Desulfobacula toluolica Tol2: one gene and its partners. The protein of the gene in region 3 interacts with the protein of the main gene of each other region in a pairwise test. Links are inferred from orthologs where the notes say so. Each region holds a gene or a part of one and is shown on either strand. Other genes may lie near its edges.

Region 1 (8,081 bases), 420 kb from region 3 along the record:
TCCTTTTTGTCGGGCTTTTAAGCCTTCTTTTTCCCAATCTTTACACACATCTGAAAGAAATCCCCTTCCAGGCTCTGTTTTCTCCGTTAATACGTCTTCTTTGCGATCCCCATAAATCCCCACGGCAGAAGTTGTCAAAAGAGTGTGTGTTTTTCCAGGTTCAATGGCATTAACAATATTCCGGGTTGTTAAAATACGGGAATCATAAATAGCTTGTTTGTATTTTTTTGTCCAATACCGAAAAATATTTCGACCGGCCAAATTAATAATAATATCCGATCCTGCAACATGATCCTGCCATTTTCCTTCAATGGTCGTATCAGCACTGACCCATTCAAACCTGTGTTCAAATCTTTGAGATTTTCTTGAAAACAGATGGGCTTTAGATGTACCTAAACCGGTTACAAAATATCCCTTTGACAGAAAAAGCCGGGCAACTCTTTTGCCGATAAACCCGGAAGCACCTGTAATTAATATTTTTTTCATAACAATTAATCCATTATTATATTGTGTGTTATGTTGTGCTTGATAAAAATATCGGTCAACCGTCACATTTAGTGAGCCAATGTCCGTTTTTGTGATCAAGCTATTTATCTTTGAAAGGTTAAGTTGAAAAAATAACCACACTTTTTCACTTAACAACTGTAAAATAAAATATGCATGGGCCTTTTATTGATTTTTTCTTTATGCTATATCCAGATAAAAAAAAATTGAACATAAAACTCTCAAGGCGGGTAAAGATGTCATCAGACCGACAAAAAAAAAATGTCATTTGTGAAAGCCTGTTTAAAAACTCCCATGCAATCATGTTGATCATAGACCCTGAATCCGGGTCAATTATTGATGCCAATCCTGCGGCGCTTAAATTTTATCAGTATTCAAAAAAAGAGCTGATAGGCATGAATATATCAAAAATCAACACCCTGTCTGAACAAGAACTAAAACAGGAAATGGAAAACAGCAAACTTGAAAAGCGCAGTTATTTCAATTTTCACCATCGGTTAAAAAATGGTGAGATCCGAGATGTTGAAGTTTACAGTGGACCTGTTGAATTTAATAATCAAAAGGTCTTGTATTCCATTGTCCATGACATCACCGAAAAAAATCGGGCTCAAGACATCCTGAAAAAAAGCGAGAGTACCATAAGGGCAATGATTAATGCCACAAAAAGCCTGGTTTACCTCTCCGATATAGAAGGCAATATTATCAACCTGAATACACCTGGAGCGTTGCTGTTTAACAACAGTCCCCAGGAGATGATTGGTAAAAATCTTAATGCTTTTTTCAATGAACCTGATTTTTCAAAACTCAAATTGCTTATGGATGAAGTCACTGAGACTCACAATCCCATCATTTATCAAAAAGAGCATCGCAAAAGACATTATGAAGTTACGCTGTACCCGGTTTTTAACAAATCAAATCAAGTGGACAGAATTTGTGTCTTTGCCAACGACATTACAGATTTAAAAACAACTGAAAAAGTATTTGCCGCCATAGAAACAGCTGGCGGAATCTGCAATGAAATGACTCAGCCTTTGCAGATTATTATCGGGAACCTGGAACTTCTCAAATTAAACATCAAAAATGATGATCCAAACAGACTCTTTGTCAATGCCATGTTATCCCAGGCGGAACGACTCGGGGCTATTACAAAGAAACTGACCCATATCACACGTTATGAAACAAAAAAATACACAAAAGGAAATATTTTTGATATCAATAAATCATCGGGAATCAAATGAACTGCTCACCTGTTTTATCAGAAAACAACACAACAACAAAAAAACATTGTGTATTTTGCATGACAGAACAATTAAACATACTTGTTGAAAATAAAACGGTTTTTGCCATCAGGGACCGGTCACCCGTAAGCCGGGGCCATATGCTTGTCATTCCCAAACGACATTGTCTTGATTATTTTAAAATGACCAGGCAGGAACTTTGCGATTCCCATAAATTAATTGAAATACTGAAAGAAAAGATCCTTAAAACAGATACAACGGTTAACGGCTTTAATATTGGCGTCAATTGCGGTAAAACCGCAGGTCAGACAATATTTCACACCCATATACATCTTATTCCCAGAAGAACCAATGATACACCAAATCCCAGAGGAGGAGTCCGTGGTGTTATTCCTGACAAAATGAACTACTGATTCTAAAAATCGAAAAAAACATCAACTGCCCATTTTTTCTTTGAGTTCTTCCACCAGCTTCTCATAGGAATTTTTCCGCAGGATCTGATCAAACTGGGAGCGATAATTTCCCACCAGACTTACGCCTTCGATCACCATGTCATAGACCATCCAGGAACCATCCTTTGCTTGATACATTCGATAATCAATGGGAATTTCAACTGTGTCCGAAACAACTTTGGTAGACACTTGTGCTTTATTCTTTTTTACAAACTCTTTTACATAGATCACTTTTTCACTGGTATAGGCTTCTATTTTGGCAACATAGGTATCCTCAAGGAGTTGCCCAAACAGTTCAATAAAGGCTTTTTTTTCCTCATCGCTTCTCTGATTCCAGTGTCTGGCAAGACTCAATTGTGACATTTTAGCAAAAGAAAATCGTTCATGGATAACTTTTCGAAGGGATGCTCTTCTTTTTGCAGTAGATTCTTCTCCAGTAAGAGACGGATCACTCAATATTTGCATAACATTATCAATGGTGGTTTTCAACTGATCCTGAACAGAAGATGCAACTGCATTATTTACCGGAATAAAGACACATACAGCAAATAAAACAAGAACAACCAGCCCAAATCGTTTCATCTAAATCCTCCCAAAACAAAAAAACTTTTTAACGTTTACACAAAATTTTATATGCATCATCAAAATCTTTTTTTATGTTAAACACATTATCCAGTTTTGTCAGGGAAAGTGAATTCAGCACATTTTTCCCCAACCCTGTCAAGATAAAATCCTTATTATTTTTCTTGCTCCATTGAAGTCCCTCAACAAGTGTTGCAATACCGGAACTGTCCATGAACAAAACACCTGAAAGATCGACAATAATTCCTTTAATTTTTTCTTTAAAGTAAGGCAAAAGTTTATTACGCAAACCAGGAGAGGTAAACATGTCAATTTCACCCTCAACGATAATGACACCGATGTTATTTTTTTCTTCACTGTTAATTTTAAGATTCACGGTCTGGCTACTTTTTAAAAATATATTTGCTGACCAATTCTTCCAGGCTGATGGCAGACTCAGTATCCATCAAAGAATCTTTATCTCCCAACAGATCATCAGATCCTCCCGGGGATAATTTGACAAACTTGTCTCCTATAACTCCTTTTGTACGAATGGAAGCAATTGTATCATCCGTGATTTTCGTCCCGTTTTTAATTTCCATTTGTACAAGGGCTTCATTTTCTTCAAGGGTAATTCTTTTTACTTTTCCCACCGACACCCCGGCAATCTCAACTGATGCACTGACCTCAAGGCCTTCTATGGAACCAAATCTTGCGTCAATCATAAAAGAGTCAGACCCGAAAAGATCAACATTGCCCAGATTAACGGATAAATATACAAGACAGGCAATGCCCACCATCATAAAGATACCCACTGAAATTTCTGTTTTCCGTCCATACATGATGAATACGTTAAATCCTATAGTAGTAAAGATGTCAAGATATAATCCATAACTAGAATTGAAAGTGATGTCAAAACAACTGTGTTGGTGGTTGCGCGACTCACGCCTTCCGTGGTTGGTTCAGCCGCAAAACCCATAAAAGTAGATATCCAGGTGATCAAAAGGCCGAAACACAAAGACTTGAGAATTCCCCCGTGAATATCCGTAAATGTTATGGCTGTAACCATCTTGCCCAGGTAAGCGCCTTCGCTGACCCCTAACAGTTTAACTCCGACAAGGTATCCGCCGGCAATACCGACCAGGTCAAAAAAAGCGGTTAAAAGCGGCAGGCAGATAATCCCGGCAAGAACCTTAGGACTGATTACATATTTCAAAGGATCAACAGCCATCATCTCAAGAGCTGGAAACTGATCCGTAATTTTCATGATACCGATTTCTGCGGCAATGGCAGATCCTGCCCTGCCTGTCACCATCAATGCACAAAACACAGGCCCCAGTTCCCTGATGATTGAAAGGGCAACCAGTATACCAAGGGCGGCTTCTGATCCGAACTGGTTTAATGAATAATATCCCTGAATGCCCAGGACCATACCGGTAAAAAGAGCTGTAATAAAAACGATCAAAAATGATTTTGATCCGATAAATTCAATTTCTTTGATCAGGCGGGATATCCGGAACGGCGGAATAAATGCCTGAAAAATGGACACAAACAAAAAAATCCCGCTCCTGCCAAAGATCTGAAGACGATTTAAAGTAAAACGTCCCAGTAATGCTGCAATCTCCAAGTTCACATTTTTCCTTTAATCAAACAAAATTTCATCCAGATAATCCTTATCCGCACGGGTAAAAGGGATAGGCCCTTCAGGCTCCCCATTGATAAATTGCTTCACCCTTAAATCCTCACTGTTTTTTATCTCTTCCACGGTTCCTTGTGCAATAATGTCCCCTTGAAAAAGAATAATAATATTATCGGCAATCCTGAAACAGGACTCAATATCATGAGAAACCACAATGGTTGTAATATCCAAAGTTTGATTAAGATCCTTTATCAGCTTATCAATCACCCCTGTTGAAATGGGATCAAGGCCGGATGTGGGCTCATCATAAAAAATTATTTTGGGATCCATTACAATGGCACGGGCAAGCCCGGCCCGTTTCGTCATCCCTCCGGACAACTGGGAGGGCATAAGGTTCTGCGCTCCCCTTAATCCAACCATTTCCAGCTTCATGTTCACGATTATTTTGATAATATTATCGGCAATTTTTGTATGTTCACGCAATGGAAATGCTATATTTTCAAAAACATTCAGGTAATTAAAAAGGGCTGATCCCTGAAACAGCATGCCCATTTTTTTCCTGATTTCATATATTTTTTTTTTACCCAAAGTTGTCAAATCCATACCATCAAAAAAGACAGACCCTGAATCGGGTTTTTCCAACCCAGTGAGCTGCCTTAAAAGGGTGCTTTTCCCTGATCCGCTGCTCCCGAGAATGACAGTGACTTTCCCTTTTTCAAAATGATAATTAATATGGTTTAAAGCGGTGATACCACCATATTTTTTTACAAGATTTTCTACTTTGATCATATATTGATTTATCACTTATCTGTTTATGAATTTTAATAAATGCCATAGCAGACTGACCTGCCACAACAAAAAAATGAAATAGATTTGATTCCAATAAAGCTTGATTAAGTAACTTACCGTAATCACCGTGTCAACGATAATTCAGGATTAATGACAACATCAGACATTATTTCATATCAAAATTTATATCTTTATTTAAACTTACTCCTTAAGTCAAGATGGTTTAAACAGATCCTTTTCCCCGATAAAAAGTCGCATTTGCGCAACATTTTAAAATAACACCATTAATTATTATTCCGATCGTGTTTCATAAACAACCAAAACCATTCGGTTATTATTATTCAGAAACCCTGTACTGGATTTGGCATACTCTTTGCTATATCTTTAATGAAAAAAACAAAAAAACATTTGACTAAATTAAAGACTTAATTTAGAAGCAGATGTTATTCGGATTCCACAAAACATACTAAGCTTCAATAATTGAAATCCGGGCGGATAACACCTGTTTTTTATCTTTTTTAAAATGGAATTAGCAATGATGAGTCAATATGATACAAATTTTTTAAACCACCACTCTTTAAAATATATAGAAATGGCATTAAGGACAGACAGGATTGAAAGAGTTGCCAATCCTGACGGATATGGAAAAAGAACAGGAGACTGTGGTGATACCGTAGAATTCTTCTTAATCTGTAAAAACGATATTATTGAATCCGTCTCTTTTTATATTCAGGGTTGTATAAATACAGCGGCCTGCTGTAATACGGTTGCCAAATTTGTCCAGGGCAAAACAATTGAATCTGCATGGCAGATTTCACCTGAACAAGTGGACAATTTTTTAGAAACCCTTCCTGAAGATCACTTCCATTGCGCAGAGCTTGCAGTGGGAGCGCTATACCTTGCACTGGCCGACTTAAAAAAGGATAAAACCTGATATAAAAAACGATTCAAATAGTCGCGTAACTGCGACTATTTTTTTTTATTTCCAAAACAAACCAGTAGCTCAAAAACATTCCAACCCACTAAAATAATTCATTTATCAACCATCAGTCATTTTATCATCCTTCATGGCACATGGCTTGCAAATTCATAAAAGCCGAACCAAAAAAAATCAAGGGAGATAAAATATATATGATTCATATACTGTTGGTAAGCCGGGAAAAAAACGCCTTTGAAAAACTTGAAACAGCCTTTTCGGACAATAAGATAACAACCGAATGGACTGACAAGGGACAAGAAGCCCTTTCCAGACTCACAGAAAAAAAGATCGACCTGTTCATCACGGAGGAACAACTGCCTGATATGACAGGCAGAGAGCTGATCGAAAAAGTCCTCTTTAAAAATGCCATGATGAACTGTGTGGTATTAAGCGAACTGGCCCATGATGAGTTTCATGAAGCCTATGAAGGATTAGGCGTTCTGATGCAGTTCCCTTTGGTTCCGGATAAGGAACATGTCCAAAAGCTTTTGGATCACCTGAACCTCATTGCTCAAATTGCAAGCCGTACAAGCAAATCAAAAGGAGAATAAATCTGATGATTATCAGTATTGCAAGCGGCAAGGGAGGAACCGGTAAAACAACCGTATCAACCAATCTTGCGCTTTCTATTGAACATAAAGTACAACTTCTTGACTGCGATGTTGAAGAACCCAATGCACATCTTTTTCTCAATCCTGTCATGAAAAAAAAAGAACCGGTAATTGCTCCCATACCTGAAATTGATCTTGAAAAATGCACCTTTTGTAAAAAATGCATGGACATGTGCAGATATGGTGCCATTGCTGTTTTAAAAAAAGATGTCCTCACCTTTGACAACCTGTGCCATTCATGCGGCGGATGTTTTGAGATCTGCCCTGAAAATGCAATTGTTGAAAAAGACCGGATTCTGGGTGAAATTGAGCATGGATCAGCAAGAGGCATTTCTTTTATCCACGGCCGCATGGATGTCGGACAGGTCATGGCTCCGCCCATTATCAAAAAAGTAAGATCCTATACTGACCCAGACTTTGTTACCCTTATTGATGCGCCTCCCGGAACCTCATGCCCGGTAATTGCAGCAATGAACAAAGCTGATTTTGTCCTTCTGGTAACCGAACCGACACCCTTTGGTCTTCATGACTTAAAGCTTGCCGTTGAAACGGTTAAAATTCTTGGTATCCCCCACGGACTTGTCATCAACCGGGCAGGTTTGGGAAATGATGATGTAAAAATATATGCAGAAAAGGAGAACCTGCCCATACTCATGGAAATTCCTTTTGATAAAAAAATTGCACAGATCTATTCCAAAGGTCAAATGGTTGTTGACGAACTGCCGGAGTATAAAGAAAAATTTCAGGCCTTGTTCGAGAAGATAGTGCAATTGGTTGAAAAAGGAGGACAAAGCAAATGAAAGAGCTGGTTATTTTAAGCGGAAAAGGCGGTACGGGAAAAACAAGCATCACATCAGCTTTTGCCTCTTTGGCACAAAACATGGTTCTGTGCGATGCTGATGTTGATGCAGCAGACCTTCACCTGATATTAAGTCCTGATTTTAAAAAAACTGAAGATTTCAAAGGCGGCCATGAAGCAGTGATCGATCAGGACAAATGCACACAGTGCGGCAGGTGTCTTGAGGTGTGCAGGTTTGATGCGGTCAAGGATACCTTTGAAATTGATTCAATTGAATGCGAAGGCTGCGGAGTTTGCGTTGACCTTTGCCCTGAACAGGCCATTGATTTTCCAGAAGTCATTTGCGGACAATGGCATATTTCAGACACACGTTTTGGTCCCATGGTTCATGCAAGACTTGGCATTGCCCAGGAAAATTCAGGAAAGCTGGTTGCCCTTGTCCGGCAGGAAGCAAAAAAAATCGCAGAAAAAAACAAGCTTGATCTGATTTTAACGGACGGGCCTCCGGG
Region 2 (8,139 bases), 1.2 Mb from region 3 along the record:
CGGCGTAACATCAAGTAAAAGGACATCATTCACATCCCCTTGAAGAACACCCGCCTGCACTGCAGCACCCATGGCAACGACTTCGTCGGGATTTACACCCTTATGGGGTTTTTGTCCAAAAATTTTCTCAACCCTTTCCTGCACTGCCGGCATACGGGTCATACCACCGACCAGAACCACCTCATCAACGCCACCTGATCCCAGGTTGGCTTCTTTTAAAGCAATCCGGCAAGGTTTTTCAAGTTTATCCAAAAGATCGGCTACCAGGGATTCAAGTTTTGCCCTGCTAAGTTTTACGTCAAGATGTTTCGGGCCTGAGGCGTCTGCCGTGATAAACGGCAGGTTAATGCTGGTTTCAGTTGATGTTGACAATTCCATCTTTGCTTTTTCAGCCGCTTCTTTAAGACGCTGAAGTGCCATTTTATCAGTCCTCAGATTAATTCCCTGCTCTTTTTTAAATTCATCGGCAATATAATCAATGATTCTCAGGTCAAAATCTTCCCCGCCTAAATGGGTATCCCCGGATGTTGATTTTACTTCAAACACTCCGTCACCGATCTCTAAGACTGAAACATCAAATGTACCGCCGCCCAAATCAAATACGGCAATTTTTTCTTCGCCTTTTTTGTCCAGACCATAAGCTAATGAGGCGGCTGTTGGTTCATTAATAATTCTCTTTACTTCAAGCCCGGCGATTTTTCCTGCATCTTTTGTAGCCTGCCTCTGGCTGTCATTAAAATAAGCGGGTACGGTGATAACCGCTTCTGTGACTGCTTCTCCCAAATAGTCTTCAGCCGTCTTTTTAATATTGGCCAATATAAAGGATGAGATTTCAGCAGGACTGTGTTGTTTCCCTCTTAAATTGATTCGGGTGTCGCCATTGGAAGCGGCTTCAATTTTATAAGGAAGATTAGGGATGTCCGTTTGAATTTCTTTTGAATTGAATTTTCTTCCAATCAATCTTTTTACACCAAATACTGTGTTTTCAGGGTTGGTGACAGCCTGTCGTTTTGCTGCCTGGCCAACAATTCGTTCACCACTTTCAGACACCGCAACAATAGATGGTGTTGTTCTTCCACCTTCTGCATTTGTGATTATTTTTGCTTCACCGCCCGCTTCCATAACTGCTACACAGGAATTGGTTGTTCCTAAATCTATTCCGATTATTTTACCCATAATATACCCTCCGAGATATCTTTAATTTTCTTTTGTTTTTTCAGTTTTTTTTTCAGTTTTTTTTGAGACAACAACCATAGCAGGCCTGATTAACCTGTCGTGAAGAAGATACCCTTTTTGAAGTACCGTTATAACAGTGTTTTCAGGAACTTCATCTGTACTTTCTTGATTGACGGCCTGGTGAAAATTTGGATCAAACGGTTTGTTTTCAGCCTCTACCGGCTTAACATTAAAGGTTTCAAACAATTTGATAATATCCTTGTATGTCAGTTTGACTCCTTCAAGCAAGCCGTCATCTTCTGAAACTTCTTCTGCTGAAAGAATTGCTCTTTCAAGGTTATCCACAACAGTTAAAAATTGTCTAAAGACCGTTTCGTTGGCAAATTTTTTAAATTCATCTAATTCCCGCTGTTTTCTTTTTTTATAATTCTCAAATTCAGCAGAAAGCCTCAACACACGGTCCTTTTCAAATAAAAGCTGTTCTTTGAGTTCATTGATACCTTCCTTTTCAGATGTATCTTTTTTTGCTGGTTTATCGGAATCGTCTTTGGTCTTAGCTTTTTCAGCCTCGTTTTTGGGAGAATCCTCATTTTCGGTTTCTATTTTTTTTTTTTTTTCGTTTGCCAATTTTTTCTCCTGCTCCAAATATTCCTTATCATAAAGATTGCTTTACTAAAAAATTATCTATTAAATTATGGCAGAAAAATAAGTCTGTTTAAAAACATGTCAAGATATAAAAAAAATGGGGTTTAAAAGAAAAGATCCGGCTGGCAGAAGGGTTAAAGGAAAATTGCGTGACCGGGATCGATCCACGACACAGAAGAGATCACTTATCGCTGCTTCCTTCCGGACCTGACGAGGTTCATGGCCTTCTGTTACGAGGCGACCGATCAGAATTATCCAAACCCGGCCTGCACAGCCGGACGCTTATATATAGTTGCTTTTGATTTTTTTTTCAAGCCTAATTCTTCGTGCTATATTCTTTGAGTTGGATTGTAAGAATTAAAAATATCAATTGGACAACTATTTTGAACAACTATTTTTTTTGGTATATTACTTGCTGCTCAATTACTGTCAGCGGCGGCGTGAAAATGTCATAAATCTCCCGGTTTAAAAATGTAGCTGGATAAAAGACCGGGCAGCGATGACTTTGCCGACCGGTCTTTCCGGTTTATTCTTCTGTCACGTCTCTCATTCTATAACTTTTGCCTTCAATAACGACAGGCTCTGTGTGGTGAAGGAGCCGATCCAGAAGTGCTGATGTCAGTGTCATGTCATTATTGAAGATCTGGGGCCAGTCCTTGAACACCCTGTTTGTAGTGATGATCATGGCACCTTGTTCATAACGCTGACTGATAATCTGGAACAAAAGGTCTGCACCGATTTTGTCGATGGGCAAATAACCTAATTCGTCCATGATGAGCAGGGCTGGTTTGAGGTATTTTTTCAGTTCCTGTTTCAATTGACCGGCCTGCTGGGCTGCCACCAGATTATTCACGACATCTATAGCTGAAGCAAATAGAACCGTATGGCTTTTCAAGCATGCTTGATATCCTAAAGCCGTTGCAATATGGGTTTTGCCGACACCCACCGGGCCGATGAAAACGATATTGTTTTTTTGTTCAATAAATTTAAGACGGAACAGATTCTGGACCTGGGGCTGGTTTATTTTCCGGGGCCATGACCAGTTGAACTGATCCAATGTTTTGATCACCGGGAACTTTGCCATGCGGATTCGGCGCTGTCTTGTTTTGTCCCGGCGCAGCCTTGATTCCTGTTTGACAAGTTCAGATAAATATTTTATGTGGGTCCACTGTTTCTGTGCTGCCATGGTTGCAACGGATTCATAATTATCCCGGAGATAGGGTAATTTCAGGTGGGACAGATACTTTTCTAAATCAGGCATCTTGGTCTCCTATGGCGGTATAAATGTCAATGTCAGGGGCCTGGATTGTCAGATCCAACAAATCACTTTTATGGGTGAGGTAAAGGGCTCCGGGTTCCCTGGAGGGTCGGGAACGTTGTTCAAGGAGATTGGCGATATACTCGCAGGAAAATGCAGAAAATGAGAACGCATCTTCAATGGCCATGGCAACCTGCTCTCTGGAGTAGATTTCACTTAAGGCAACGATTTGCCGGACATGATGAGAGGCATTCAGACGCCTGTTCTGCAACTGCTTAAAATATTCCTGGGCTTTGTCAGACAGGCTTAAGAATCGCATATATATGACTTGGTCTTTGGCCTTCTTTCTTTGGTTCAAAAGGATTTTTGAGTGATCCGGATCTTCAACATCCTTTCTGCGATCATAGCTCCTGACATGGCGGCCCACCAGTTTATTGTCGTGGTAAAAACAAATACGGTCCGGGTACAGTTTTGCTGTCAATGCCACACCGGCTAACTGGGCAGGCACGGTGTAATAATTGGTGTCAATGGTCACCCGATACTGTTTTGAAGCCCGGACCTGCCTGATCACGCCGATATCATAGGGCTCAGCAGGCAGTGAATGAAGATGGGGCCGTTCTTCGGCATACATGTCACAGGGTTTTTTACCGGTCTCCCTGTGGCACCTGACATTGGCAACCGTATCAAGCCACTTTTTGCAAAGCGGTTCCATGATTTTAAAATCAGAGATTTCAAGGCCGTTGAGCAGATTCTTTTTGACATATCCCACTGCATTTTCCACTCGGCCTTTTTCATTGCCCTTTCGCACATTGCAGGGAATAATGGTAAAGCCATGATAATCCGCAAAATCAAGATACCTGGGATTAAATACAGGTGCTTTGCCAACGATCCTTTTTAAAACGGCGGATTTAAGATTGTCCACCATCACTTTTTCAGGCACCTTACCAAAAAATTCAAATGCGTTCTGGTGACATCCCAAAAAGTGCTCCATGGTTTGCGATACCGTAAATTCAACATACATCATTCGGCTGTGGCACATTACCATTACAAAAAGACTCAATCGCCTGGTCGTTGAACCCACCCGGACCGTGCCGTAAGATCCCCAGTCTACCTGGGCACATTCACCCGGGGCAAAGTACAATTTTAAATAGGCCTTGGTTTTGGGAGGCCGTACTTTTCTGACATAATCTTCAACAATGGTGATCCCGCCGGCAAACCCGTCTTCGGTTATCCGTTGAAAGACCTGCCGGGAACTGTAAGGATGCTTTTCAAGCATTTGTAAGATGGTGTTTTTAAACGGGTCCAATTTGCTTTTCCTCGGGCTTGATTTCCGGGGCTGATACCTTTTCTGGTTGGCCCATCTTGCAACGGTCCTTGGGTCCAGGTCGAGTGAATTTGAGATCTGGCTGTAGGTCAAACCGTCCCGGGTAAAATAATTTCTGATTTGAACATAGGTCTCGTAATCAATCATGGGTGCCCTCCGCTGCCACTTTCAATATATCCGAAAGTCGCATCATGGATTTGCATCGCCTTGTCTTTTTCGGGACTGGGTCAAGACCAAGGACCTGATAGATAGGTTTTTGCCAGGCTATCAGACCATGCCGGATCAAACCGAACCGTGCTCCATGCAAATCAGCTTGATCCATGGCTAACCTGCTCATAATGGCTTTGTCTCCATAAAAACTCAGGCCTTTACTGTCGGCCACACATACCAGGAATAGGTACAGAACCGATTGGACGTGCGTACATCGGTCAATGTATTTTTCACGTACCAGGCGATGATCGACCCAGCTGAAACTTTTGGGTACCTTCCGTATCCGGGACTTTAAAATCGGGGATTTTGCAATCATTTGAATCTCCTTCTATTTGGGGTTGTGAACATAAAATGTCCTGCCCGTATTTTTTCATACGAAGGAGAAAAGATGCTATGTCATCTTGTAACGTTGTTCCGGTAAAATGAGCAATTAATCCTATTAAAACAGTTGGTTGTCCCTGTAAGAGATCTTGTAACTCAAAATCGATGATATTGCTTTTGTTTTCAGTAGGTTGGATCGGTAAGAGATCTTGTAACGCATGTGGTTGCTTTGGTCGTTTGGAGTACCCCGGATGATTTTCCCTCCATTTTTGGACCCGTTCAACGTTTTCCGGACATCGAAAATAATCCTGATTTTCGGATTTGCTCAGCCATTTTTCCTGACTTGCTTTCTTACTGGCCTTACGACATTCAGGTTTAAAACAATATTGTTGAGATTTGTAATTTCTGGAGTCAGGCACAAACAATGTTCTGCAATTTTGGCATCTTTTCTTCAGAATACGCATCATCTACACATCGCCTCCAACATAAAATTCGCTGCTTATGAAAGCAAATTTTACGGGAAGAAGATGCTCTTACGGAAGGAAGAAAAATGAAGAAGATAAGAATTAAATTTTTAATTTTTAGGAGAAGAAAATTAAACGAAGAAAACACATCTTGAAACCGGGACACCAAGAACATTTTCAGGTCGGGCCTGACAATTACTGATATTGATTAAAGGACATTTGGGAAATTTAATTCTTTACCAAAGGATAATAATATGAACATCATAGAAAATGAGGGTAATAATTTTTTTTTATGATTGTTATAGAATGATGATATTGAATCTTATCTCACAGTTAAAGGAAAAGATTTGTTCAGAGGAGATAAAATGAAATCAAGATTTTTTTTGTATGCATTGTTAATTTTTTGTTTTGGAATTTCAGCTTGTCAAAATGAAAAAGAAGAAAACAATTATTCAAAGGTTTCTGAGCTAATTTCGGAAAGAAACAAAGCACGTTATGAAATGAGTGAAACACCATCCAAAATGAGCGGTAGCAACAAAAAAGTAACTACATCGAATACTAATATTTTAAAAACCAAGTCAGACTCAAAAAAAGAAGAGTTTTTGTCAATTATTCTTTATGAAGAGGGCGTAGAAATCGTTAGTTCTGAATCGCAGCGGACCTTGGCAAAAGGTATAGCATATATTAATAAAAAAGGACAAATCGTAAAAATTAAGCTGTTAAAAGAATAAAAAAATTGCAATCAAATAAAATGAACAAAAAAAATCAAATTCAAAATATTACCTTGATAGGCCTTGTGGCAAATATAATACTCTCCGTCATCAAGTTTTTAATTGGTTTTCTGGGTAACAGCCAGGCAGTTGTTGCAGATGCCCTGCACAGCTTTTCAGACACATCCTCTGACCTGGTCATTTTGTTCGGTGTAAAATACTGGACTGCACCGCCGGATGATGACCATCCCTATGGGCATCAGAAAATAGAATCTTTTATTACCATTATTATTGGATTTATCCTTATTTTGGTTGCCTGTACAATTGGATATAATGGTATAGTATCTTTATTGGAAAGGAAGCAGGCTCAGTTGAACTGGATCGTCACTATTGGTCCGTTGATTTCCATTTTTGTGAAAGAAATACTTTTCAAGGTGACATATAAAGTTGGCATTAAAATCAATTCATCCTCCCTTAAAGCCAATGCCTGGCATCATAGAAGCGATGCGTTTTCCTCCATCCCCGTCCTTGTAGCAATTTTGGCTTCTTTAATAGATCCAAGATTGGGATTTCTAGACCAGATCGGTGCAATCATTGTATCAGCATTTATTATTAAAGTAGGCCTTGAGATTTTTTTCACCAATATTAATGATCTTTTGGACACCGGCATTTCAAAGCAAAAAGTTATTGAACTGAAAAAAACAATAAAAACCATACGCAATGTTAAAGGCGTCCATAAATTGAGAACCCGCAAGATTGCCAATTATATTTATATTGATCTTCACCTGGAAGTTGACGGGCATTTGTCTGTTATCCAGGGTCACGATATATCTGAAGAGGTAAAACATACCCTTATTCAAAAAAATCCCAAAATCATTGATGTAATGGTTCACCTGGAACCTGAAATAAATTTATCTGAACCGGAATAAATTCATATAGCCTGTAAAAAAAATATTCCCTATGGGCGGTTGATCCCCTTGTTCCTGAGTTCAGGGGCAAGAAGTCGGAGCTTTTCACAAAATCTATTTATTGGGCTTGTACAAAAGGTTGCTGTAATATGAATTTGCAAAAGAGTCCTTCACTAACGTGAATAGCTTAGAATTTGTCCTTTGAACGGTCGGGCCAGATAGTCCGTATGGACTGGTTTGCTTTGCGTATGAGAGTAGCCAAGACTCACCATTTTTTTGCTGAAACGAGCATGTTTACCGCGTCCCGGATCAACGATTATTACTTCACAATGATTATTTGCATGATGATCAATAAAACTGGACAACAGCTCTGCATGATCCGGTTCATACAACAAATCACTTCCAATTATGAGATCAAATTTGCCCAAATTAATGTTGTTGTCGCACCATCCCATACGAACGAACGGTATTTTTTTACCTTTGTTGAGCTTAACGTTTTCCATCAGAAAAGGTTCAGCGTCAGGATGATAGTCTGTAGAGGTAATATCTGCGAGGCGATGGTTGAGTACCAAACTTGCCAACCCAATACCGCAGCCGACTTCTAAAATTTGTTTTCCATCAACCTCATAATCAATCATGTGATGTGCAAGCACCTTTCCTGAAGGCCAGATAACCCCAAATAAGGGCCATGTAGCCGATGATATGCCTAATTTTTCAGCAACACCATTAACATCAAGATATTGGAGTGTGTCTCGTAACGTACGAACATGAATATCGACATCTTTAAACTCAATAGTTTGATAACGGATACGAAGTGAAGACATATCTCTCCTGATTAAAGCAGTTTTTTATATGAAAGTTTTTAAAAATCCAAACAGCTACTTTCAATCTTTGTTGTGGCAGCTTGATCTGCCAGGGCCGCTATTTAAAAAAAATTAAAACCTTACAGCATCAACGAAACCTGGTTATCGAATTGCCTTGAAAAACGTCTTCTGATTCCCTGAACATTCAATGCTTGGACAAAAACAAGGGTAGCGAAGATAAACTAAAAAAAAATGATTCCAACAAGGAATGCCCCTTTGCTTGAATACAATCACGCATCATACACTATTGATAATGATTT
Region 3 (8,180 bases):
CTTTTTTAAATATGGGTGGTGGTCAATCTGCGGCAGTTCCTCAAAATAGATTCCTTAATAAAAGTGAGTAAAAAATGAATAGTATTATAAAACCGTTGTTTTTGATTGTCGTTGCTGTTGCTGTTTTATTAACTTACAGTTCTGCCTACATTGTTGATGAAACCGAACAGGTTGTTATAACCCAGTTTGGTCGAGTTGTGGGGCAGCCTATTACCGAGCCTGGCTTGAAATTCAAGCTGCCGTTTTTTCAAATTGCCAATTTTTTTCCAAATAATCTGTTAACCTGGGATGGTGACCCAGGTCAGGTGCCCACAAAAGATAAAACCTATATATGGGTGGATACCTTTGCGCGATGGAAAATTGTTGACCCTGTCAAGTATTTTCAGACCGTTAACAATGAATTGGCAGCGATTGAGCGTCTGGATGATATCATTGATCCGGCCATGAGAAACCTTGTGACATCCTATCCTCTTGTTGAAAGTGTTCGAAATACGGATCGACCCATGGATACATTTGAATCGGTTGTTGATGAGAACAGAAAAAGGGTTCAATATAAAATTAACCTGGGCCGCGATGAGATTACAAAAAGAATCGTAAAACAGGCTGGTGAAAAACTGGTACAGTTCGGTATTGAGCTTGTGGATGTAAAAATAAAAAGAATCAACTATATTGAAAATGTTCGGCAGGCTGTTTATAACAGGATGATTGCCGAAAGAAATCAAATCGCTGAAAAATACCGGGCAGAGGGTATGGGTGAGGCAAGCAATATACGGGGTGAAAAAGAAAAAGAACTCCAGGTGATCAAATCCCAGGCATATAAAGATGCTCAGAAGATTAAGGGTGATGCTGATGCAACTGCCACAAAGATTTATGCGGATGCCTATGGTGCTGACCCGGATTTTTATGCATTTGTAAAGACAATGGAAGTCTATAAGAAGACCATGAAAAAAGACAGTACGCTGATTCTTTCAACGGATTCTGATTTTATGAAATACTTTAAGGGTATTGAACGGTAGGAAGAATATTCGAGTATTGAGTTGAATGGTTTGCAACTCAATACTCCGCAGATTACACCAGCTATTTTTTCTTTCTCTGGTGTCTGGTTTTGGCAAGGAGTTTTCTGTGTTTATGTTTCCTCATTTTTTTCCTTCTCTTTTTAATCACACTACCCAAAAAAATCACCTCCTTTGTATACATTTATATTATTTTTTTATTTTAAATTCGCTAAATAGTTACTATAGCATAATATTTATTTAAATGTCCATTTTTTATTTTGGTATAAAAAGGCACCGGATGCAAATGTTACGACACTTTAATCAAGAAGAACTTTTAAAGGTTGATGAAGCCGTAAAAGTATCGGAAGAATTGGTTAACAACTATTTTAAACTGTCTTCCGGCCAGTGGCTGAAAAACAGGTATGATATTAAGACAGCAAAAGACCTGGCTGTTCATGAGCATGTTGACGGTCCATTTGCCCAGGTTGTCAAGTATGAAGGACGCAAAAAAGATGTTCCTTTAGGGTCTTCTTCTTTCAGTTTTTATAAAGTGTGTCTTCAGGACAGCGCCATCCTTTCAATTGTTGAAAAAGCGGGCCTGCTATTGGAACCTTTTCTTTTGTATGTGTTAACCCATGAACTGGTTCATGTTGTCAGATTTTTAAAATTTCAACATCGGTATGAAAATAAAAATGAAGCTGATGTTACATTTGATGAAGAACGAAAAGTGCATCAGCTAACTTATATTATTTTAAACCAGGTATCTATTCCAGGTTTGAATCAAGTATTTGGATTTTATAAAGATTGGTTAATAATTTCGAGATCCGGCATATAGGTAAAAAATTTAGATACCCCTTCTTGACAAGGATAAATAACTTATTATTTTATCTTTGATTTTCCAAGACGACTAAAGAAAAACGGAGAAGTAAAATGCCAGTTTATGAATATCAATGTACAGAGTGCGGACAAATAGAAGAAGCACTTCAAAAAATTTCAGATTCCCCTCTTACCACTTGCCCTAATTGCAAGGGTAGTCTGAAAAAGCTGATTTCACAAAGTTCATTTCATCTTAAAGGATCGGGCTGGTACGTCACAGACTATGGCGGTGCTAAAACGGGAACAGAAACAAAATCTGATAAAAAAGCCGGTACTAAATCCAAAGAATCAAAAACTACTTCAAAAACAACTTCAAAAAAGACAATTGATTCCAAAAATTAATGTTCCAAAAATTAATATTCAAAAAATCAATGTTCAAAAAATTGAAGTTGAATAAAACAAACTATACGCATTAACACAACAAATACTATTTAAAGGAGAAAATGATCATGAGTTTGAGACCATTGAGTGACAGAATTCTTGTTGAACGTGTTGCAGAGGACGAAAAAACCAAGGGTGGTATTATTATTCCTGATACGGCAAAAGAAAAACCGGCAGAAGGCAAAATCGTTGCCACAGGTAATGGCCGCATGGGCGAAGACGGAAAACTTCTTCCAATGGATGTAAAGGTCGGGGATCGTGTTCTTTTCAGCAAATATGGTGGAACAGATGTGAAAATTGATGGTATTGATTATCTTATCCTTCGTCAGGATGATGTTCTCGGAGTAATTGAATAATTTAACGATATAAGAATAATTTAACGATATAAATGGAGATTATTGAAGATGGCAAAAGAAATTAAATATGATGCGAAGGCCCGTGAAGCAATGCTTAGGGGTGTTAAGGCTCTTGCAGATGCAGTTGTGGTTACTCTTGGACCTAAAGGACGAAATGTCGTTATTGAAAAATCCTGGGGCTCTCCCAATGTTACCAAAGATGGTGTAACTGTTGCAAAAGAGATTGATCTGGAAGATAAATTTGAGAACATGGGCGCTCAGATGGTAAAAGAAGTGTCCAGTAAAACTTCTGATATGGCCGGTGACGGTACTACTACTGCAACCGTTTTGGCCCGTGCAATCTATGAAAACGGCCAGAAGCTGGTTGTTGCAGGAAATAATCCCATGGGAATCAAAAGAGGGATTGATAAAGCGGTTTCTAAGATTGTCGAAAGTCTTGAAAAAATAGCAAAACCGACCAAAGATCAGAATGAAATTGCCCAAGTTGGAACCATTTCTGCAAATAATGATGCAACCATTGGTAATATTATTGCCGAAGCAATGGATAAAGTTGGTAAAGAAGGTGTTATCACCGTAGAAGAAGCCAAGTCAATGGATACCACTCTGGACGTTGTAGAAGGTATGCAGTTTGACCGCGGTTATCTGTCACCTTACTTTGTAACTGATTCAGAGAAAATGGTTGCAGCCCTTGATAATCCGTTTGTTTTAATCTGCGATAAAAAGATTTCTTCCATGAAAGACCTTCTTCCTATTCTTGAAGAAATTGCCAAAACTGGCAAACCTCTCATGATTGTTGCCGAAGATGTTGAAGGCGAAGCCCTTGCCACACTGGTTGTAAATAAACTTCGCGGCACCTTGAATGTTGCTGCAGTTAAAGCTCCGGGATTTGGCGACAGAAGAAAAGCCATGCTGGAAGATATTGCCGTATTAACCGGCGGACAGGTTGTTTCAGAAGACATTGGAATTAAACTTGAAAATGTAACCATTCAAGATCTGGGTCAGGCAAAAACCATTACGATTGATAAAGACAATACAATTATCGTTGATGGTGCAGGTTCCAGAGAATCGCTTGAAGGCCGTGTGAAAATGATTCGTGCCCAGGTTGAAGAAACCTCTTCTGACTATGACAGAGAAAAGCTTCAGGAAAGGCTTGCCAAACTTGTTGGCGGTGTTGCAGTGATTAATGTTGGTGCTGCCACTGAAACTGAAATGAAGGAAAAGAAAGCCAGAGTTGAAGATGCCCTTAATGCAACCCGTGCAGCGGTTGAAGAAGGTATCGTGCCTGGCGGTGGTGTTGCCCTTGTAAGATGTATTTCAGCTCTTGAAGAACTTAATCTTGAAGGCGAAGAACAACTGGGTGTGGATGTTATTGCACGCGCCATTGAAGAACCTCTTCGTAAAATTGCCGACAATGCAGGTGCTGAAGGCTCTGTTGTTATCAATAAAGTCAAAGAGGGCACAGGTGCCTTTGGTTACAATGCCTTGACAAATGTTTATGAAGATCTGATTGAAGCTGGTGTTATTGATCCTAAAAAAGTGGTTCGTTTTGCACTTCAGAATGCAGCCAGTGTTGCCTCTGTCATGCTGACCACGGAAGCCATGATCGCTGAAAAACCGGAAAAAAATGACGGCGGCGGAATGCCTGCTGGAATGCCCGGCGGCGGAATGGGCGGAATGGGCGGAATGGGCGGAATGATGTAATGTTTCGTTAAACAATACCATTCGTAATATTTGAATAAAGCCCTTGCTCATTTGATGTGCAGGGGCTTTGTTTTTTTTAACTATGCTATAAAAAAGGCAGTTCGTTTGGGTTTGAGGTGTTTTTGATTATAATTAAGAACTTGACATGAAATGCCGGCTCATATACTTAGTTTTATTAAAATTTATTTATTATCTTGCCACTGATTTGTTATGTTATCTCTATTGGGAAGGTAAATTTGTAAGAGAGGTTGTATGACCACGGAAACCGTTGGATTGTTTTACATGCTGAGCAATGCAGGCCCGGTTGTTAAATTTATCATGCTGCTGCTGCTGTTCTTTTCAATAACCTCATGGGCAATCATATTTATCAAATTCAGGTATGTAAGGAGTGCTTTTAAAGAATCTGCTGATTTTACAGATGTTTTCTGGCAGTGCCGAAATCTTTCAGATGCATTTTCAAAAGCCAAGGCATTGAGATCAAGTCCGGTCGCAAGAATTTTTATCACTGCATATATGGAGATGGCAAGATCTGACAGCAAAGATAATGAAAAAACACAGGTAAAGCGAACAGATAACTCCTATTTCCAAGCTGTCGGCAGCATAAAACGATCGTTAAACCGATCCATTGGCGTAGAAGTCAGACGTCTGGTTCAATTGGTACCGTTTTTGGCAACAGCTGGTAATACCGCCCCTTTTATCGGTCTTTTCGGTACGGTATGGGGGATCATGGATACCTTCCATGGCATTGGGTTAAGCGGGTCTGCAAGCCTTGCCGTAGTTGCTCCGGGCATATCGGAAGCATTGATCGCAACGGCAGCAGGTCTTGCCGTAGCAATACCTTCCGTTATTGCCTATAATTATTTTACGGACAGGATAAGGGTCTTGGATTCTGAGTTGCAGAGTTTTTCTTCAGATCTTTTAAATATAATGGAACGAGATATTCAAAAGCAAATGGAGGCATAATGCAGTCAGGCTCAGGTAATGATCAGTTCATGTCCGAGATCAATGTCACTCCTTTTGTGGATGTCATGCTTGTTTTGCTGATTATTTTCATGGTGACGGCTCCCATGATGGTCCAGGGGGTTGATGTGGATTTGCCCAAGGCAACCTCAAAACCATTAAACGGTAATGAAGAACGTTTGATTATTTCCATTGATGATGATTTAAAAGTGTTTATTAATGAACAGGTTGTCAGTGTTGAATTTTTGACCCGGAAGCTGGGGGCCATATTGGAAAATTTTGATAAAAAAAATGTTTATCTCAGGGCGGATAAAAAAGTGCCGTATGGAGTAGTTATCAATGTGATTTCAAAAATAAAACAAGCCGGTATTGACAGTCTCGGGATGATAACCCTTCCTGAAGATGAAAATGCATCCTGATTGACCAGTATGAGTCTCCCTATAAAAGTTAAAATCAGAAAAGACTCATTTCTTACTCCTGATCACGGCAGGAAAACAGGAATAGTTTTTTTTTCTATTTCAGTAGTTTTACACGGTTTGTTTTTTTGCGGTATGATTTTTTGTCAGGATATCAAATTATCCAAACCCCTGCCATCGGTTATTCAGATTGATCTGGTCTCTTTTTCACCGGAACCTGCTTTTGAAGAACCTGCTAAAAGTCAAGATTATTCAACAAAAAAAGGGGAAGCAATAAATAATGCTCCCATTATACAAAAAGCTCCTGTTATAAAAAAAAACCGGACAATTCCAAATTTTAAACCGGACATAAGTTTAAAAGCGAAACCAAAAAATTTGAAAGATTTGATCGCCCTGCAAGAGAAAAAAAGAAAAGAATCAGACAATAAAAAAGAGAACAAGCCGGTTGAAAAGAAGCCGGTTGAAAAGAAGCCGGTTGAAAAGAAGCCGGTTGAAAAGAAAAAGGCCAAAAAAGAAATTGATCCTGAAAAGGTATTGGAATCAGCAAGGAAACAATTGGAAAAAAAAGTTGAGGATCAGTCCCAGGCTAAGCTTGAACAAGCCCTGAGCCGTATTCAGAAAAAGGTGCAGGAGCAGGGCAAGGCAAATGAGGATCAAGGGAAGGGGGCATATGCCGGGTATGGAAAGAAGGGATATGAACCCATAGAGCTATATAAAATGGTTTTAGGTTCAAGAATAGAGCAGAACTGGGTGTTTAATGAGACCCTTGCCAGGATGAACCAGGGTCTTGAAGTCAGAATCCTGATCAAAGTATTAAAAAGCGGTGAAATACGGGATATTATTTATGAAACCAGGTCAGGAAATCGTTATCTTGATGAATCTGCAAAAAAAGCAATTAAAAAAGCAAATCCACTGCCGCAGTTGCCGGGTGGAAGGCATTCTTATGATGTTATTGTTATTTTCACACCAAGAGGGCTGAAATAAAAATGGGTTTAATTATCAGGAATAAACGGTATCTTATCTATGAGATGGTTAATAAAACTATGGTATACAGATGTTGTTTTGTGTTTATTGTTTTTTTTTTATTTCAATATGGCACTGTATATGCTCAAGAATATGATTATATCAATATCAGTAACCCATTTTTAAAGAAAACACCTGTTGCTGTAACGGGATTTAAGGCGTTTAACGGTCATGAAGTTGAGGTAACGGATGGAGAAAAAGCAAGGCGTATTTTAACACAGGCACTTGATTTTACAGGCTACCTTAAAACGATGAACCCTGTTGCATTTTTATCAAATCCGGCTGAATCCGGCATTCAGCTGGGCCAGATTAATTTTCGTGACTGGACAGGCATTGGTGCTGAACTGCTTGTTACCGGGGGGATTATTGAAACCAATGGCAAAGTAAAACTTAAATTAAGACTTTTTGATACATTTAATACAAAACTTCTGGTAGGCAAGGTATATAGCGGTTCTCGTTCCCAAATCAGGAAGATGATTCATTTGTTTTGCAGTGAAATATCCTACTCTCTTACCGGTAAATGGGGGGTGTTCAATAGTAAAATTGCATTTGTTTCAACAGTAAACGGTAAAAAAGAAATATTCACCTGTGATTTTGACGGGCAAAACGTCAAGCAGATGACCTTCCACAAAAGTATTTGTCTTTCTCCTTCCTGGTCTTTTGATGGAAAATGGCTGGCCTATGTTTCCTATGCAAAGGGAAAGCCGGATATATTTATTAAAAATTTCAATGAAAACAAAGGTGCAATTGTCAATTACAAGGGAATGAATATTTCTCCGGACTGGATGCCGGGACAGCTTAAACTTTCGGCAGCTTTAAGTTTTTCCGGGGATCAGGAAATTTATTTGTTGACCCTGACCGGAGAAATTATTAAAAGAATAACAAAAAGCTGGGGAATTGATGTGTCGCCCAAGTTTTCACCGGATGGCCAAAAAATAGTTTTTACTTCAAAACGGGCCGGAACTCCCCAGATATATATAAAGGATATTGAATCAGGAGAAGTGCGGCGCCTGACGTTCAAAGGTCTTAATAATACATCGCCGGCTTGGTCTCCCGATGGCAAGAAAATTGCTTATGTCAACATTAAAGATAACCATATTAATATTTTTATACTGGATATTGATACGGGAATGCCGGTTCAATTGACCATGAATACGGGGGATAATGAAGATCCTGCATGGTCACCGGACGGCAGTATGATAACTTTTACATCAACCCGTGAAAACGGGGTTCCAAGAATTTTTGTTATGAATGCGTCCGGATCAGACCAGCGAAGACTTTTAAGTCTGAGCGGCAAACAGACCCAACCGGATTGGTCAATGTAACAAAGTACTGAATAAAGATGATATTGCGGGGGCAGATTTTAAATCTGCTTTCTTTGTTATAGTAGATTGAATGACTAAATTTGAATTCGTTGAGTTGAATTATAGGCGGGGACAAATTTGTTCCCTCAAACAAAGAGGAGATAAAAA

The links.
Region 1: the proteins of groL (region 3) and TOL2_RS09215 interact in binary tests that used the Escherichia coli proteins (3 or more experiments, as listed by UniProt). The link is inferred for Desulfobacula toluolica Tol2 from one-to-one orthologs.
Region 2: the proteins of groL (region 3) and grpE interact in binary tests that used the Escherichia coli proteins (3 or more experiments, as listed by UniProt). The link is inferred for Desulfobacula toluolica Tol2 from one-to-one orthologs.

The regions. Positions count from the first base shown.
Region 1 is NC_018645.1:2,007,026-2,015,106, reverse strand. Bases 3,291-6,129 are described here. They hold TOL2_RS09215 (ABC transporter ATP-binding protein), read right to left. Parts: upstream 5,184-6,129; coding sequence 4,398-5,183; downstream 3,291-4,397. Other genes in these bases: TOL2_RS09210 (iron-sulfur cluster assembly scaffold protein), read left to right, coding at 5,719-6,117; TOL2_RS09220 (MlaE family lipid ABC transporter permease subunit), read right to left, coding at 3,615-4,388; mlaD (outer membrane lipid asymmetry maintenance protein MlaD), read right to left, coding at 3,291-3,597. Outside these bases: TOL2_RS09250 (TIGR01777 family oxidoreductase), read right to left, coding at 1-486; TOL2_RS09245 (PAS domain S-box protein), read left to right, coding at 741-1,742; TOL2_RS09240 (HIT family protein), read left to right, coding at 1,802-2,155; TOL2_RS09235 (MlaC/ttg2D family ABC transporter substrate-binding protein), read right to left, coding at 2,177-2,776; TOL2_RS09230 (STAS domain-containing protein), read right to left, coding at 2,805-3,152; more of mlaD, read right to left, coding at 3,160-3,290; TOL2_RS09205 (response regulator), read left to right, coding at 6,315-6,713; TOL2_RS09200 (ATP-binding protein), read left to right, coding at 6,719-7,573; TOL2_RS09195 (4Fe-4S binding protein), read left to right, coding at 7,570-8,081. UniProt on the Escherichia coli protein: Part of the ABC transporter complex MlaFEDB, which is involved in a phospholipid transport pathway that maintains lipid asymmetry in the outer membrane by retrograde trafficking of phospholipids from the outer membrane to the inner membrane.
Region 2 is NC_018645.1:427,062-435,200, forward strand. The notes cover bases 1-2,897. They hold grpE (nucleotide exchange factor GrpE), read right to left. Parts: upstream 1,804-2,897; coding sequence 1,198-1,803; downstream 1-1,197. Other genes in these bases: dnaK (molecular chaperone DnaK), read right to left, coding at 1-1,176; istB (IS21-like element helper ATPase IstB), read right to left, coding at 2,348-2,897. In the rest of the region: more of istB, read right to left, coding at 2,898-3,082; istA (IS21 family transposase), read right to left, coding at 3,075-4,550; TOL2_RS25345 (hypothetical protein), read right to left, coding at 4,543-4,740; TOL2_RS01960 (hypothetical protein), read right to left, coding at 4,844-5,401; TOL2_RS01965 (hypothetical protein), read left to right, coding at 5,764-6,129; TOL2_RS01970 (cation diffusion facilitator family transporter), read left to right, coding at 6,150-7,037; TOL2_RS01975 (class I SAM-dependent methyltransferase), read right to left, coding at 7,190-7,840. UniProt on the Escherichia coli protein: Participates actively in the response to hyperosmotic and heat shock by preventing the aggregation of stress-denatured proteins, in association with DnaK and GrpE. It is the nucleotide exchange factor for DnaK and may function as a thermosensor.
Region 3 is NC_018645.1:1,585,563-1,593,742, forward strand. The notes cover bases 2,045-4,982. They hold groL (chaperonin GroEL), read left to right. Parts: upstream 2,045-2,656; coding sequence 2,657-4,309; downstream 4,310-4,982. Other genes in these bases: TOL2_RS07265 (FmdB family zinc ribbon protein), read left to right, coding at 2,045-2,213; groES (co-chaperone GroES), read left to right, coding at 2,321-2,608; tolQ (protein TolQ), read left to right, coding at 4,562-4,982. Outside these bases: FtsH protease activity modulator HflK, read left to right, coding at 1-71; protease modulator HflC, read left to right, coding at 75-1,016; TOL2_RS24065 (30S ribosomal protein bS22), read right to left, coding at 1,078-1,197; TOL2_RS07260 (hypothetical protein), read left to right, coding at 1,300-1,830; more of TOL2_RS07265, read left to right, coding at 1,926-2,044; more of tolQ, read left to right, coding at 4,983-5,272; protein TolR, read left to right, coding at 5,272-5,688; TOL2_RS07290 (cell envelope integrity protein TolA), read left to right, coding at 5,698-6,669; Tol-Pal system beta propeller repeat protein TolB, read left to right, coding at 6,672-8,033.